DNA from 2 places in the Stanieria cyanosphaera PCC 7437 genome. Region 2 is predicted to be linked to the other one. Evidence: riboswitches for the same ligand, from Rfam matches in the RefSeq annotation. Region 2 holds a riboswitch; the other holds the start of a gene.
The links. A riboswitch is a leader RNA that binds a small molecule or an ion and turns the genes downstream of it on or off. The one in region 2 is predicted to bind cyclic di-AMP.
Positions count from the first base shown of each region.

Region 1 (7,893 bases), 1.8 Mb from region 2:
AGAGAAGCAAGTAACGTTATTTTCTTCAGTTTAGTCTGGTTAATTTCTATAACTAGTATTTTACTAGTATTTATATCTTGAAGATGCCTAATAATTGATTAATTAACTTGATTATTACGATACCAAGTGTCTAAAGCCATTTGATGGATTATTCGCCATGGTTGATGATGTTTTCTAGCTAAATTAGCACAGTCTTCGTATTCTGGTTGAATATTAATAATTTGTTTTGCTTGTTCTTGTTTTTGACTAGCAATTTTTATTCTAACTGCACCATATTGAGTTGTAATTGTTTGAATTTCTCTGTCTAAAACACTTCTTTGTTGACTAAAGCGACGAATGCCTAAAGTAGTAGTTTCTCTAAAGATAATTTCTTCACAAATAACTGCTTGCTCTGGATGACAAATAACAGTTAATAAAATACCCGAACGAGATTTTTTCATGCCTATGGCTTGAGTAAAAACATCCAAAGCACCTACTGCTAATAATTGTTCTAAAGTATAAGCGATCGCTTGAGGATTAAGATCATCAATTTGTGTTTCTAAAACTGTAATTTCTTCTTGGGTGATCGTTTGATTGGTAATGGTGTTTTCTTGTTCATCAATAGTTCCTAACCATAACCGCAAAATATTTGGCAGAGGTAAATCTAAAGAACCAGCACCCAAACCAATCTTTTCAATTGTCATTGCTGGCGGATCACCAAAACGAGTCGCTAAAGTCGTCGCGATCGCTGCTCCTGTAGGCGTAACTAACTCTTTTTTGATACCATTATTATAAACTGGTACTTTTCTTAATTCCCATAACTTTAAAACCGCAGGCACAGGAACGGGTAATAACCCATGCTCCGCTTTAACCATACCACCGCCTGTAGGCATAGCCGAACAGTATAAACGCTCAATTCCCAACCAATCTAAACCTAAACAAGTTCCCACAATATCTACAATGGCATCGGTTGCACCCACCTCATGAAAATGTACTTTTTCTGGAGCAATGCCGTGTACTGCCCCTTCTGCGATCGCTAATTGGTGAAAAATTTGCAAACTCCAATCAGTTACTCGTGGTGGTAAACCAGCAGTGGTAATAATTTGTGTAATTTCTGGTAAATGTCTAGCATGATGATGATTATGTTTAGTTGCTAATTGTAAATCAATATGAACTTTTGTTGCTAATTGTCCTTGACGATGAACTTGTTCACTCCTTAATTGATATTCCTGAGAAATACTAAGACTGTTCAATCGATCTATTAAATACTCCCAAGGAAGACCTAAATCTATCAATGCTCCCAAACACATATCACCAGCGATTCCGGTGGGACATTCTAAATAAACACACTTTACCATTACTACTATTCAAAGGATTTTAATTATCAAAGCTGATAAACATATTTTCTCATTATTAGGAATTGAACATGGCTACTATTTACGAACTAAATCCCTATAATCCTCAACCTCGTTCGATTGAAGCAATTGCCACTGCTTTAAAAAAAGGTGCAGTAATGTTATATCCTACCGATACTGTTTATGCGATCGGTTGCGATCTTAATGCTAAATCTGCGGTAGAACGAGTCAGAAAAATTAAACAAATGTCCAATGATAAACCCCTGACTTTTATCTCTTCTTCGTTATCAAATATTTCTCAATATGCTTGGGTAAGCGATCGCGCCTATAGAATTATGAAACATTTAATTCCAGGTGCGTATACTTTTTTACTTCCTGCCACCAAATTAGTACCGAAATTAGTAATGAGTCCAAAACGAAAAACTACGGGTATTCGCGTACCAGATCATCAAGTGTGTCAAGACTTATTAAAAGCTTTAGACAATCCCATTATTTCTACTTCGGCTCATCTACCGAACCAAGAAGGAGAATTTCCAACAATTGGCGTAGAAAAAGCTAGATTATTTGATGTTTTAGATAAATCTGTCGATCTTATCCTTGATAATGGTGTAGAACCAGGATTTCAATTATCAACAATTTTAGATTTGACTACTGAAGAACCAATGATCATTCGCAAGGGTTTAGGTTGGGAAGAAGCAGAAAATTGGTTATCTGTTTTGAGTTAAATCTATTGAAACTAAATTAATGTCAAGAAGATTTTGTCTTTGAGGTTATAGCACTACGGGAAAATATTAGGAAATTATGTTGTTCTCTGTTGCCGTCTTAGTCGATTACACTTTCAGAGGAAACCTCTGTGTGTCTTAACCTAAAAGCAAGCGTACTGCTATAGATGATAGAACTGTCTGCAAAGCAATAAATTTGTTGGTGTTATTCCTTTATACATGGATGACCCTCCGACAAATTTTTAGATTTTTCAACGATAATTGTTTGACGGTCATAAATTTTGGTAAATATAACAGTAAAGCCTCATTAGTTAAATAACTTACATTCTTAAAAGTTAAGTAAATATACAAAATATTACAAAAAGTTCAATTAAAAACTTCATAGCTGTGATTTATGTTCATCTGTATATGTGCAAATTACTTAAGTAGTCATATGCAGAATAAACTTGGTTAAAATAATTTTTTCTAACATCCTTTTTCAGGATATTTACTGTGAAACAAGAATTGAAGGCATGGAATTATGGCAGAACTGAAAGTTTATACCAAAGTATTTAGAATTTTGGCTAAAAATATTCGAGATTTAGAACAAGACATTCAAACTTTACGACAAGAGCAATCCAAAATAACAGCAGTTAGTCAACCAAGTTTCACTGTAGAAATGAAGTTAGAAATTGCAGAGCTTTTGAGCAAGCCAGTTTAGCTGTTATTGTTGACAGCAATTAAATGTTTGAGAAGTATTTGATTAATCCTAATTGATGAAATTAGTTAAATTAAGTAGTCGGGCAAAATTAATTAGTTAGTACAGATAAGGCAGTAGTCCTTCGCTTCGCTCAGGAGGAGAAAGAGGGCAGGAGGAAATTTAAAATGTATAAATAATTATGCTTAAATACTTAACTGTTTTTACGTAAACAATTTTGATTTCAAATTAACTATTTATAACCGTTTTCGCTTCTATGAGATACACCTTAAGATACGGGTTGATGGTTGATTTTTCATGATTAATAGTTGATTGAGATTTACCTTATCAATATCAAAAACGCTATATTGTTTTTGTGTTTAATTCACTACCCTGAAGCCCTGAAAAACCGCAGTTTATCTTTTCACTCTCTTCGTTTTGTTTGTTGAGGAATAACTTTAGACTTAAGGCAAAATAAGCTTCATAATTTTTTAGATGAAGTACGATTGCTCAATGGTCATTCTAAATTCAATAAATAATTTCGCAAAATACCTCTGTTTGTATAGAATAGACGGACTTGATATTAATTAATGTCCAAGATTGATTGTTTGCTCAAAGTAAAGTAACCTCCAAACAATGATAAATTGTCCAGATATAATGGGTAAACTTGATGAAAAACAATTTTTAGCGGTCAATTATGTTTGCCCTAGTACTAGTTTTTGCTTTTACTTTAGTAGTAATATTTATATTAATTAAACTTATAGATATTATTTTAAATAATACTTACCAACTCAAATATAATAATTTAAAATTAGCTGTAACTACAATTACCTTTGTTTTAACTTTTATTTTTTCTCTGATAATTGTTGTACTTGGAGTAAATTTGATTTTTTTTGGGTTAAATTTGGTCGGTTTAAAGCAAAATATTGCTCAAGCTGATATTAATGTTGATTTATTTGACTGTCCTTCTTTATTAGAAACAATTTATCACAACGAAAATCAAGTTTATCAATTTGAAAAGCATCGCTATATTGAAGAAGTAGCTCCACTTTTTACTATTAAAATAGAATACGAACAAGGAGCTAAAAGGTTACGAGAACAAGCAGGAAAATATCAGAATTTAAAAATTAGTAGCAAATCAATTAATGTAGTCCAAGAAATTTCGCAAAAGTTACTTGAAAAAGCCCATTTATTTGAAGAGCGTGTCAAAATTAAAGCTGATTCGTCTGGTACTAAGCAAATCTTAAAATTATTAGAAAAGATGGATCAAGTTACTGAAGAAAGGCTTAGACTGATCGATCGCGTTAAACAAAAATGCACTAATATTTAATTTCAATGCATCTAATTGATTGGCTCATCGTTGTATTGTATTTGTTAGTTACGATGGGAATAGGTTTGTACTTATCTCGTCGTGCTGCCACTAGTTTAGTTGATTTTTTCGTTTCTGGACGTTCTTTATCTTGGTGGTTAGCAGGAACAAGTATGGCTGCAACTACCTTTTCGATTGATACTCCTCTCTATGTCTGTGGTATTGTTGCTAGTCGCGGTATTGCTGGTAATTGGGAATGGTGGAGTTTTGGCATCTCTCATGTTGTTTTAATTTACATCTTTTCCCGACTTTGGCGACGTTCAGAAATAGTTACCGATGCCGAATTAACTGAGATACGCTATGGCGGAACAACCGCAGCAGTTTTAAGGGCAACTAAAGCTTTTTTGTTTGCAGTTCCGATTAATTGTATTGGAATTGGTTATGCCATGTTAGCTATGGTTAAAGTAGTTGATGCATTGCAGTTATGGCAAAGTTTAGGCTTTAATCCTGGAGAAAACCTTAAAATTTGGAGTGTAGTCGGAGTTAGCATCTTTGTGCTGATTTATTCTGGGTTTTCTGGGTTATGGGGAGTAGTTACAACTGATTTTTTTCAATTTTTCTTAGCTTTAATTGGTGCGGTAGTAGTAGCTATCTACGCAGTTAATCATGTGGGTGGTATTGCCGAATTAATACCACAAGTTCAACAAGCAACTGCAATCGATGTATTATCATTCTTTCCAGTGCAATTAGGGTGGCAAGGATTTAGTTGGAATGATGCAGCAGGAATTACTGCTAGTACGTTTGCTGCTTATTTATTAGTTCAATGGTGGTCATTTCGTCGTAGTGACGGTGGCGGAGAATTTATACAGCGTTTAATAGCTGCTAAAGATGAAGCTGAAGCAGAAAAAGCTTCTTGGTTTTTTAATATTTTGAACTATATTATCCGTACTTGGCCTTGGATTATTGTTGCTTTAGTAGCAATTGTTATTTATCCTGATTTAGAAGATCCCGAATTAAGCTATCCCAAATTAATGCTAGATTTTTTGCCCCCTGTAATGTTGGGATTAGTGGTAGCTTCTTTAATTGCTGCTTTTATGAGTACGGTTTCTACTTCGATTAATTGGGGTGCATCTTACTTGACTAACGATCTATATCTGCGTTTTTTGCATCCTAATGCAACTCAAGCTGAATTAGTATTGGCAGGAAGAATAGCTTCAGTATTGGTAACTGTTTTAGGAGCGATCGCAGCTTTTTATGCTACTGATATTACCACAGTTTTTCGTTTAGTGATAGCGATCGGAACTGGTCCAGGTTTAGTTCTAATTTTGCGTTGGTTTTGGTGGCGAATTAATGCAGCAGCCGAATTAGCAGCAATGATTGGTGGATTTAGTATTGGACTATTTACTAGTGTTTTTCCTGGTTTTAATCAAATTTTTGCTGATTTTGGTGGGCGTTTAATGTTTATTTCCTTGGTAACAGCGATTATTTGGTTGACTGTTATGTGGCTTACTCCTCCAGAAACTGATGCCGTCCTTGATAATTTTTATCGTCGAGTTCGTCCAGGAGGAATTGGTTGGCAACGTCAAAGAGAACGGACTGGTTTACCATCGGCCCAAGATTTAGGTAGAGATCTCCTCAAAGTTGTAGCAGCTAGTTTATTATTATTTGGTTTAATGTTAGGAATTGGTGGCTTTTTATTATTACAACCACTGACAGGATGGATAGCTTTGATTGGTGCTGTCTTTGGAGGATTTTGGTTGCGTCAACTCAATAAAAAAAGAATATTAATTATGTCACGACCAGGTTTAGAAGATTAGTGATTTAATCAAGTTATTAATCTCTTCAAAAGCAGTCTTGCTAAACAAAAGGCACATATGCGACTACGAAGTAGCAGCAGGTGCGGTCAGCTTCGCTGGCGCAGAAGCGATCGCTCTTGGTTACAAAAGTTATTTATTAATTGTAAATAATTGTGCTATAGTTGCTAAGAAGTTACAGTAAGTCAGCCTAATTCTTAAGCTATTAATTTTAATTAATTACTTAAGCTTATAAGAAACGGGGGAACCATAATCTGGGGCTAATTTTCATTGTTAATCTGTGAAAAAGAACAACTCTCAGTTCTAGTCCGTCAGCTAACTCCGTAGGCATTGAGAGTGGACTGAAGAGTCAACATTTCTGCAATGTCTTGTACTCATCAGTTTTGCTCATTGGTACTGCTGTGTTTTGTACCTAACCGCTTAATTGTGAGACATTGCCAATGGAATTAAGTATAAATTCTTCCACAAACAATTATCTTGACCAATTAAGTTTAAAACAGCCTTATATTTTGATTTGGCTCAACCTTATGCTTAATAGCATTGTTTTATATTAGTTTTTCATTATTGCTCCTAATTATTTTTTTTAACTAAATTAGCTCAAGTAAAAGTTCAGTAAATACAAAAAATACTAGAGATAAATAGTTAATTAATACTCATCAATATCTGTATCAATAGTAGAAATTATCTACGTCAACTTTCTGCTTAATTACATTAATTTCTAGAAAATATGATTTCATCTACTATGCCGGCTTTAGTTACCGCCTTGACCTTTGTGGCTGTCATTACAGCAATTATGACAGAAAAGATTCATCTGACCATTGCAGCATTTTTAGGTGCCTTAGTCTTAATTTTTGCTCACATCATGACTTTGACAGAAGCAGTAGAATACATCAGTCGAAGTTACTCTACCCTAGCTTTATTTTTTGGAGTTATGGTATTAGTCAGGGCATTTGAACCAACTAAAGTTTTTGATTATTTAGGTACTCAAATGGTTATCCTTGCTAAAGGACAAGGAAAGAGACTTCTACTTGCAATCGTGGCAATAACTACTCCCATTTGTGCAGTTTTACCAAATGCTACGACTGTAATGTTACTTGCTCCTTTAGTTCCGCCAATTGCCGAGGAAATTGGGGTTGATTTTGTACCTTTATTAGTTTTGATGGTACTAGTAGCAAATAGTGCAGGATTACTCACTTTAGTAGGAGATCCCGCTACTTTTTTAGTAGGAGATGCAGTTAATCTTAGTTTTACTGATTATTTATCACGTTTAAGTTTAGGTGGAGTACTAGCAGTAGGCACTATTGTAGTACTAGTTCCATTTTTGTTTAGAGATATCTGGAATAAAAAACTAGACACCTTAGCAAATTTACCCCACCCAAAAATTAATCATCCTCGTGTCTTAATGTTGGGTGGATTAATTATTAGCTTTGTTCTATTATTTTTTGTCATTGGTGAATTATTACCTGTTCCAATTCCTCCCCCTGCTACAGCATTAATGGGTGCTGCTTTAGCTTTATGGTTAGCGCAATCTACCAAAATTGATACTGTTAATAACATTCTTCAAGATGTAGATTGGAGTACTCTTCTATTCTTTATGTTTGTCTTCGTTTTAATTGGAGGACTAGAAAAAACAGGGGTAATCAATAGTTTATCAGGATTTTTGGGAGTAATAATTGGTCAAAATATTTTCTTGGGTTCTTTGTTACTAATTGCTTTTGTTGGTTTGTTATCAAGTGTCGTTCCCAACATTCCTTTAGTAGTAGCAATGATTCCTTTACTCAAACAGTATTTAGTTAATGTTGGTTTTGTTGGTTCAGAAATATTATCTCCCGATTTTGCAGGTCAAATACCCGTTGAAGTTTTACCTTTATTTTATGCGATGATGTTTGGTGCAACTTTAGGAGGTAATGGTACTTTGGTAGGTGCTTCTTCTAATATTGTTGCAGCAGGAATTGCTGAACTACACGGTAGACGAATTTCTTTTAAAAAGTTTCTTCGTTATGGTTTACCTGTGATGGGCGCTCAATTACTAGTATCT
Region 1 is NC_019748.1:468,986-476,878, reverse strand. Features, by position in the region: gene STA7437_RS02025 (FAD-dependent oxidoreductase) at 1-34, shown strand, start outside; gene larC (nickel pincer cofactor biosynthesis protein LarC) at 99-1,337, opposite strand; gene STA7437_RS02015 (L-threonylcarbamoyladenylate synthase) at 1,406-2,059, shown strand; gene STA7437_RS02010 (hypothetical protein) at 2,577-2,756, shown strand; gene STA7437_RS02005 (hypothetical protein) at 3,430-4,062, shown strand; gene STA7437_RS02000 (sodium:solute symporter family protein) at 4,068-5,858, shown strand; gene STA7437_RS26415 (hypothetical protein) at 5,896-6,039, shown strand; cyclic di-AMP (ydaO/yuaA leader) riboswitch at 6,066-6,199, shown strand; gene STA7437_RS01995 (ArsB/NhaD family transporter) at 6,583-7,893, shown strand, end outside.
Region 1: another riboswitch for cyclic di-AMP. It lies ahead of STA7437_RS01995 (ArsB/NhaD family transporter); the one in region 2 lies ahead of ntrB (nitrate ABC transporter permease).

Region 2 (7,893 bases):
GTGGTTTAGGACTTTATATGGTCAGAATTGGGATTATTTTTGCCATTCTTGCGATCGCACTGATGGTTTGGGCTTATAATCACGCTCAAGCTGATGGTAATCCAGAACGCTGGAAAACTATGGTTTTTACAACTTTATGTTTAGCACAAATGGGTCACGCCCTGGCAATTCGTTCTGATACCCAATTGACTATTCAAATCAATCCTTTTTCTAATCCCTATGTTTTAGGAGCAGTTACTTTAACTACCATCTTACAACTACTTCTAATCTACGTTGAACCGTTACGTAATTTCTTTAATACTCATTGGTTGAGTCCTACAGAATTAGGAATTTGTGTCGGTTTTAGTCTGTTGATGTTTGTTTGGATTGAATTTGAAAAGATTGTTTTACGTTTGTTGAAAAAGCGAGGCTAAATCAATTGAATCTAAGTTTTTATTTCTGCCCTCTGCCTTTTGACAATAATTTATGTTCACAAATCAAATAGGATTGCTATATGAAAATAGTGCTTTGTCTATTGATTTCAGTAATGCTTATCTTAGGATATGGACTTCAGCCAGTGGAGGCTAAACCAGTCCAAACCGATGCAGTACTAGTCTGTTATTCTGGAGGTCAAGAAATTGTCCGCAAAACTGTTGTGGAAGGTCCTTTTGCCGATGAATACAAATTTGCTCATGAAGTTAAAGTTATTGATGAGCAAGGAGAACATCAATTAAATTTTGCTGGTGGACTATGTATGATTGATCGTGGTGCAGTTGCGCTAAAAAGCCAGCCCAAACTAAGCGATCGCCTTAGCTGTTATTCTGGAGGTAAAAAGGTGATTGATTTTGAAGTTTATGGTCGAGAAACAACTGTTGATGAATATCTAGAAGGAAGAACTTTTGTAGCCAAAGCTCGTGGCAAAGCCTTTAATTATGATTCTCTTCATCAATATTTAGTTTTTGGTGGGGGCGCGTGTTTGGGAGAAGAAACCTAGAAAAAAAAATAAGTAGCAAATTTGACTACCCGTTTTGAAAAAATGTGTTAAACTTCTGTTTAAATCTAGAGTAAGTTAGCCTAATCCTTGCTTAATAAAATAAGCAAGAGCGGGGGAACCAAATTCGGGGCGTATCTCTATCGATGTAAATAGAGAAGGACATCTCTCAGTCCTAGCCCGTCAGCTAACCTCGTCGGCTTTGAGAGGAGACTGAACAGATAGCACTATAATTGCTGTTTTCAGTATCCTTGGCTGCTAAATACTCTCTACATTAAGCTGTCTCGGGGTTCTGAAAATTATCTCAATTGGGATAATTCTAAATGATACCTAGGATAGCCTAGCTAGTCATTAGGAGAATCAGTATATGTTTAACATTGGCGATCGCGTTCGACATAAAGCAACTGGCGAAGTAGGTACAGTCATCGGTTATGGACATCAGTTTGTTAATGATTTTTACTTGACCACCATCATAGTTAGATTATTGAATTCTACAGTAACCGAATCAGTAGTAGAAGATTTATATACTGAATGGCTTGGTTGGCAGAATGATACTCCACCAAAAGCCGAGCGAAATCTATCTAATTGCTTATATGCAGCCTAAAAAGTTGCAAATATAATACGTTGATAACAAGCCTAATTCTGAAACAGAAACGGGGGAACCAAATTGGGGGCTAATCTCTATAGTTATCAGTAGAGAAGGACATCTCTCAGTCCTAGCCCGTCAGCTAACCTCGTCGGCTTTGGGAGGAAACTGAAGGAAAATCTTTTAACAAATTATCCTCATCAGTATTCCTTAATTGTACTGGTTGAATCTATATTTTAACTAATGGGGGTAATATAAATGAATTTATCAACCCTTGCTGTAGCGGGGCAAGTGGCTTGGGGACGTATCAAGCCAGTAGTTGTTCGAGACACTGTTTTACTACCAGCAGCAGGATTTTTAGGATTAATTGCTGTTTGGTGGGTGATCGCTTTATTTCGACCTGAATTAATGCCCACACCTCCACAAGCATTGATGGAGAATTTAGATTATATTTTTCATCCATTTTATCGTAGAGGACCAGGAGATCTTGGTCTTGGTTGGTTATTACTAGCTAGTTTACGACGCGTTATTATCGGTTTTTTAATTGGGGCTGCGGTAGCTATTCCTGTAGGATTTTTAATTGGGATGTCGAGAAGCGCAATGTTAGCGATCAATCCCCTAATTCAAGTTCTCAAACCCGTATCACCGTTGGCGTGGTTACCGATTGCCCTAGCTATTTTTAATATTGCCGATCCTTCTGCTATTTTTGTTATTTTTATTACTTCCTTATGGTCAACTATTATTAATACTGCTCTAGGAGTATCTAGCGTCCCAAAAGAATATCAAGACGTAGGACAAATGCTAGAGATGCCAGCCTGGAAAAAAATTGTCAAAATTATTCTGCCTGCTAGCCTACCTTATATTTTTACGGGCTTACGGATTAGTTTGGGGATTGCTTGGTTAGTAATCGTGGCAGTAGAAATGCTCACAGGTGGAATTGGCATTGGCTTTTTTGTCTGGGATGAATGGAGTCGTCTCAATCTTAGTTCGGTGTTTTTGGCTGTATTTGTAATTGGTATAACTGGCTTGATCCTTGACTACCTTTTGGGATTAATCCAAATCTGGGTAACCCATCGTCCTGCTAGTTCTTAGTTACTAGAATCAGTCAAGAGATAATTTGGAGTATTGAGATGAATCAAAAACTAAAACGTAGAGCCTTTTTACAAGGCTTATCCGCAACTGCGTCGATGATGGCAATTTCTGGTTGTGCTATTAGTGGCAGTAAAGCTCCCAAAGTTTTAACCGAGGAAGCTTTAGCAGTTGAACCAATCGTCAAACCTGAAAGTTTAGAAAAACCCAATCTAACTATTGGTTATGTTCCTGTTAACGACTGCGCTCCCTTTGCTATAGCTTGGGAGAAAGGTTTTTTTCGCAAGTATGGCTTGAATGTAACTTTAAGTCGCGAATCAAGTTGGGCAAATTCTCGTGATGGCGTAATTTTTGGTCGCCTCGATGCTTCTCCTGTAGTTTCTGGGGCAGTGATGAATGCTAGAGCGGGTGCTGAAGGCGCGCGTCATGCTCCTTTATGTGCTGCCATGACTATTCACCGTCACGGTAACGCCATGACTATGAGTAAAGAGTTATGGGATGCAGGTATTCGTCCCTGGCAAGATTATCAAGGAGATTTGGAGCAATTTGGCAGCGATTTTGCTGGTTATTTTCAAAAAGCTCCCGAACAAAAGCGAGTTTGGGCTGTAGTACTGAGTTCTGCTATTTATGAATACTTTGCCCGTTATCTAGTAGCAGCTACTGGATTAAATCCTGACGAAATGTTTCGCATTATTATTACTCCTCCACCCCAGATGGTTACGAATATGCGGATCGGAGCGATGCAAGCTTATATGGTGGCAGAACCTTGGAATACTCGTGCTATTTCAGGCAATGAGGGTATTGGGTTTACTTTTGCTCAAGGAAGAGAACTTTGGCGAGGACATCCCGATCGCCTTTTGGCAGTGATGGAATCTTTTATTAACGAGAATCCTAAAACTTATCGTTCTTTAGTCAAGGCGATGATCGAAGCTTGCCAATATTGCAGTAAACCAGAAAATCTCGAAGAAGTAGCCCAAATTATCTCCGAGCGTTCTTTTACTGGGGCAAAACCTGAATTAACTAGAGCGGGAATTGTTGGTGATTATAACTATGGTGGTTTTGATGATCAGAAGCGGATTGTTAAAAGTCTAGACACCACTCTCTTCTTCGATCTTCCTGCTGAAGTTTCGAGTATTCCTAACGATCATTCCACCTTTTTATGGCAGTCACACAATCTTTGGTTGATGACTCAATCGACACGTTGGCAACAAATTCGTCAATTTCCCAAGAATGCTGATCAAATTGCGCGGATAGCTTGGCGAACGGATTTATATCGAGAGATTGCTGGAGAAATGGGCATAAAATGCCCGACAGAAGATTATAAAGTTGAGCCAGCCGAAACATTTATCGACAATAAAGCTTTCGATCCTAGCGATCCAGTTGGTTATCTCAATAGTTTTAAGATTAGGGCGAATGCACCTGGTTTATTTTTTATGTCGTAAATTTTTTGTTGAAAAATATTTTAATTTTTAAAGGAGTTAACTATGTTTTATTCCAGCACTTTTACTAGTAATACCTCTACTAATTACAATTCAGAAGAATTTTTAGTGATTGAAAATCTAGTTAAATCTTTTCCTCAACCTGATGGTAGTCGGACGGTAATTCTTGATGGAATTAATTTAACGATTGGTGCAGAAGAATATATTTCCGTAATTGGTCACTCTGGTTGCGGTAAATCGACTTTATTGAGAATAATTGCTGGTTTAGATAAACCAACCTCTGGAATGGTAACTCTAGAAGGAAAAGAAATTCGTAAGCCTGGTGCAGAAAGGATGATGGTTTTTCAAAGCTATGCCCTACTACCTTGGCTAACTGTACGAGAAAATATTCGTTTGGCAGTAGATGAAGTCTTAAAAAAAGCTACGCGTGCCGAAAAAGTCAGTTTAGTTAACGAGCATATTGCAATGGTTAATTTAACTGCTGCTGCCGATAAATATCCTGATGAACTTTCTGGGGGGATGAAACAAAGGGTAGGAATTGCCCGTGCTTTGATTACTCGCCCGAAAATGTTACTGATGGATGAACCATTTGGAGCATTAGACGCTTTAACTAAAAGGAAACTGCAAGCACAAGTACTAGAAATTTGGGAAAATCATCGACAAGCAGTCATGATGATCACCCACGATGTAGACGAAGCAATTTATATGTCCGATCGCATTATTTTAATGACTAATGGTCCGGAAGCAAAAATTGGAGAAATTATTACTGTACCTTTTGACCATCCCCGCGATCGCGCCTCGCTACAAAATTCTCAAGAATATTATGAGATTAGAAAAAAAGCTTTAGATTTTCTGGAACACTATAGTTAATTGTGGGCAATTAATGGTAAAAACAAGTGACCAAAATGAGCGAACAAGATCCTTTTGACTTAAATCGTTTCATCAACACACAAAACCAAGTTTTCGACCGCGTTTTGGCAGAGTTAAAAAATGGTCGCAAGCGATCGCATTGGATGTGGTACACATTTCCTCAGCTTGACGGATTAGCTCAAAGTACAACTTCAAAATATTACGCCATAAAAAGCCCCGAAGAAGCGATCGCCTATCTTAATCATCCAGTTTTAGGAGCGAGAATTTTGGAATGTGCAAATACGATTGTTGCCATTGAAGGAAAAACAGTTTCAGAAATCTTTGGTTATCCTGATGATCTCAAACTTAAATCGTCTATGACATTATTTTCTGAAGTTTCCGCAGAGCCTATATTTATTCGTGTCCTTGATCGGTATTTTCATGGCGATCGAGATGATAGAACACTTCAACTATTAAAAAAGCTCAAAAATACAAAATAATTTGCTCTTATTTTTTTACTGAGTGATCGATTGAAGCGTAAATCATGGGATAGTGTTGTTGCCAGCGATCGCAACTAGCGCACTCAACAATAACGCCATTAATTCAATTACAGTTAAAGTCCCAAAACGCATCTGTCGTTTTAATAAAGACTTATGTTGCAGAGGCCAGACACAGACTAAAAGCTCCGAAAGCTAAAGCTACAATCATTCCTGTAAGTCGGTCTTCATGATAGAACCAAGCAACGATGGGAGCGAGTAAAATTGTGGCACTAATTAAGAAGGTATTGATTTTTAGCGATCGCTCAATTGGCTCAAATTCTTCAGTCTCGATCAAATTTAGATGCTTTATTTGGTTCTTATGATGATGATAAGAAGGAAGCACAAAGAATTTAAACTTGAGCAAAAAAATCGATCTTGCTGTTTGAAACAAGACCGACAATTAATTAAAAATCTTTATTCAATCTAATTAGCAGGAGGATTAGAAGCCGAAGGACGACGATTAATAACTTGGTCGATTAAACCATATTCTTTTGATTCTTCAGCAGACATAAAGAAGTCTCTTTCGGTATCTTCTTCAATTTTTGACAGAGGCTGTCCTGTATGATCGGCAAGATGTTGATTTAATTTTTGTTTGAGATAGAGAATTTCTTTTGCCTGAATTTCAATATCTGTAGCCTGTCCTTGTGCGCCACCTAAAGGTTGGTGAATCATGATTCTCGAATTGGGTAAACTCATGCGCTTACCTTTGGCACCTGCACTTAGTAAAAATGCACCCATTGAAGCAGCTAACCCAATACAAATTGTACAGACATCAGGACGAATTTGATTCATGGTATCAAACATTCCCATGCCAGCAGAAACCGAACCACCAGGAGAATTAATATAAAGATAAATGTCTTTTTCTGGGTCTTCGGCTTCTAAAAAGAGTAACTGCGCAACTATTAAGTTGGCGATATCGTCATCAACTTGCTGTCCGAGAAAGACAATTCTTTCACGCAACAGACGAGAATAAATATCAAAAGCGCGTTCGCCACGACCAGAACTTTCAATAACTGTAGGAATCATGAAGTTTTTTTTATTGCGGTTTGTTTTGATTGTAACTAAATCAGTTCCCAGTAGAGACGTTGCTTCGCACCCTTCAGGAACATGAAACGTCTGTACACTCTTCAAAAATTAGCTGTTCAACTTTTTGAATTGTAGCCTTAAGATCGTCATTGACTAGACAATGCTTAAACTCATTTTGGGCTGCTATTTCTTCTTTTGCTCTACTTAAACGACGAATAATAGCTTCTTCTGAATCTGTTCCGCGTTTTCTAATTCTTTGTTCCAATTCTTGCAAAGAAGGAGGCAAAATAAAAATACGTTGGGCAGCAGGAAAAATTTTTGCGATCGCTCTAGCTCCTAGCAATTCAATTTCTAACAGAACCAATTTACCAAGCTGGATTTGCTCTTCTACTTTTACTTTAGGAGTACCGTAATAATTACCTGCATACTCCGCCCATTCTAGTAGTTCTCCTCGATGTATCATCGCCTCAAATTGAGACTGATTAACAAAGTAATAATCTTTGCCATCGATTTCCCCAAGGCGGGGTTTTCTGGTTGTAGTTGAAATTGAGAGATAAATCTCAGGGTGTCGTTGGAGGAGCGATCGCACAATTGTTCCTTTGCCGACACCACTAGGACCTGTAATGACAATGAGTTTTCCTGCTACCATTTTTTAATTGCTATTAGCTTGGGTGTCCTTACTACCCACAAAGCGGTGTGCTACAGTTTCTGGCTGAATTGCTGATAATACCACATGAGAAGAATCAGTGATAATTACTGCCCGAGTTCGACGACCATAAGTAGCATCTACTAATTGTCCTCGTTCTCTCGCTTCAGTAATAATCCGCTTAATTGGTGCAGACTCAGGACTGACAATAGCAATAATTCGATTAGCCGAGACTATATTTCCGAAACCAATATTGATTAATTGTATATCCATAATTTTGAACTGCCATTAACTGTAATGAAGGCAATTGAGAAAATATAATCATAATGTTATAGATAAAAATCCAGCTTTACAAGCTTAAAAGTCATATAAACAATGATATTTAACTAATTTTTAGCTTTTTTTCAGTTTTTCTTACTACCGCCTTAAGTACAATCTTTTACCAACGCCAGCAAACTCAATGCTTGAACCTGTTAAATTGCTAATGATTGATTTTTTTGATTGATTATTATGCAACCTGTAGACTATACCACCTTAATAGCTGTTAGCAGCGATCTTAAAAGTAATTGGTTACCAGCGAGGATCGAACAAGTTTATCAACGCGATCGCTATACAATTAATCTTGCTCTCCGTAATCTTAAAACTAGAAAATGGTTGACTATTGGTTGGCATCCTCAAGCAGCAAGAATTTGTCTTGGTTCTCCTCCTCCTCGTGTTCCTGATACCTTTACCTTTAGCGATCAATTACG
Region 2 is NC_019748.1:2,312,160-2,320,052, forward strand. Features, by position in the region: gene STA7437_RS10080 (cation-translocating P-type ATPase) at 1-413, shown strand, start outside; gene STA7437_RS10085 (hypothetical protein) at 527-973, shown strand; cyclic di-AMP (ydaO/yuaA leader) riboswitch at 1,041-1,187, shown strand; gene STA7437_RS10090 (hypothetical protein) at 1,338-1,574, shown strand; cyclic di-AMP (ydaO/yuaA leader) riboswitch at 1,594-1,728, shown strand; gene ntrB (nitrate ABC transporter permease) at 1,815-2,648, shown strand; gene STA7437_RS10100 (CmpA/NrtA family ABC transporter substrate-binding protein) at 2,687-4,087, shown strand; gene STA7437_RS10105 (ABC transporter ATP-binding protein) at 4,130-4,954, shown strand; gene STA7437_RS10110 (DUF1810 domain-containing protein) at 4,990-5,433, shown strand; gene STA7437_RS10115 (hypothetical protein) at 5,585-5,767, opposite strand; gene clpP (ATP-dependent Clp endopeptidase proteolytic subunit ClpP) at 5,896-6,549, opposite strand; gene gmk (guanylate kinase) at 6,572-7,147, opposite strand; gene remA (extracellular matrix/biofilm regulator RemA) at 7,151-7,417, opposite strand; gene STA7437_RS10135 (Rqc2 family fibronectin-binding protein) at 7,655-7,893, shown strand, end outside.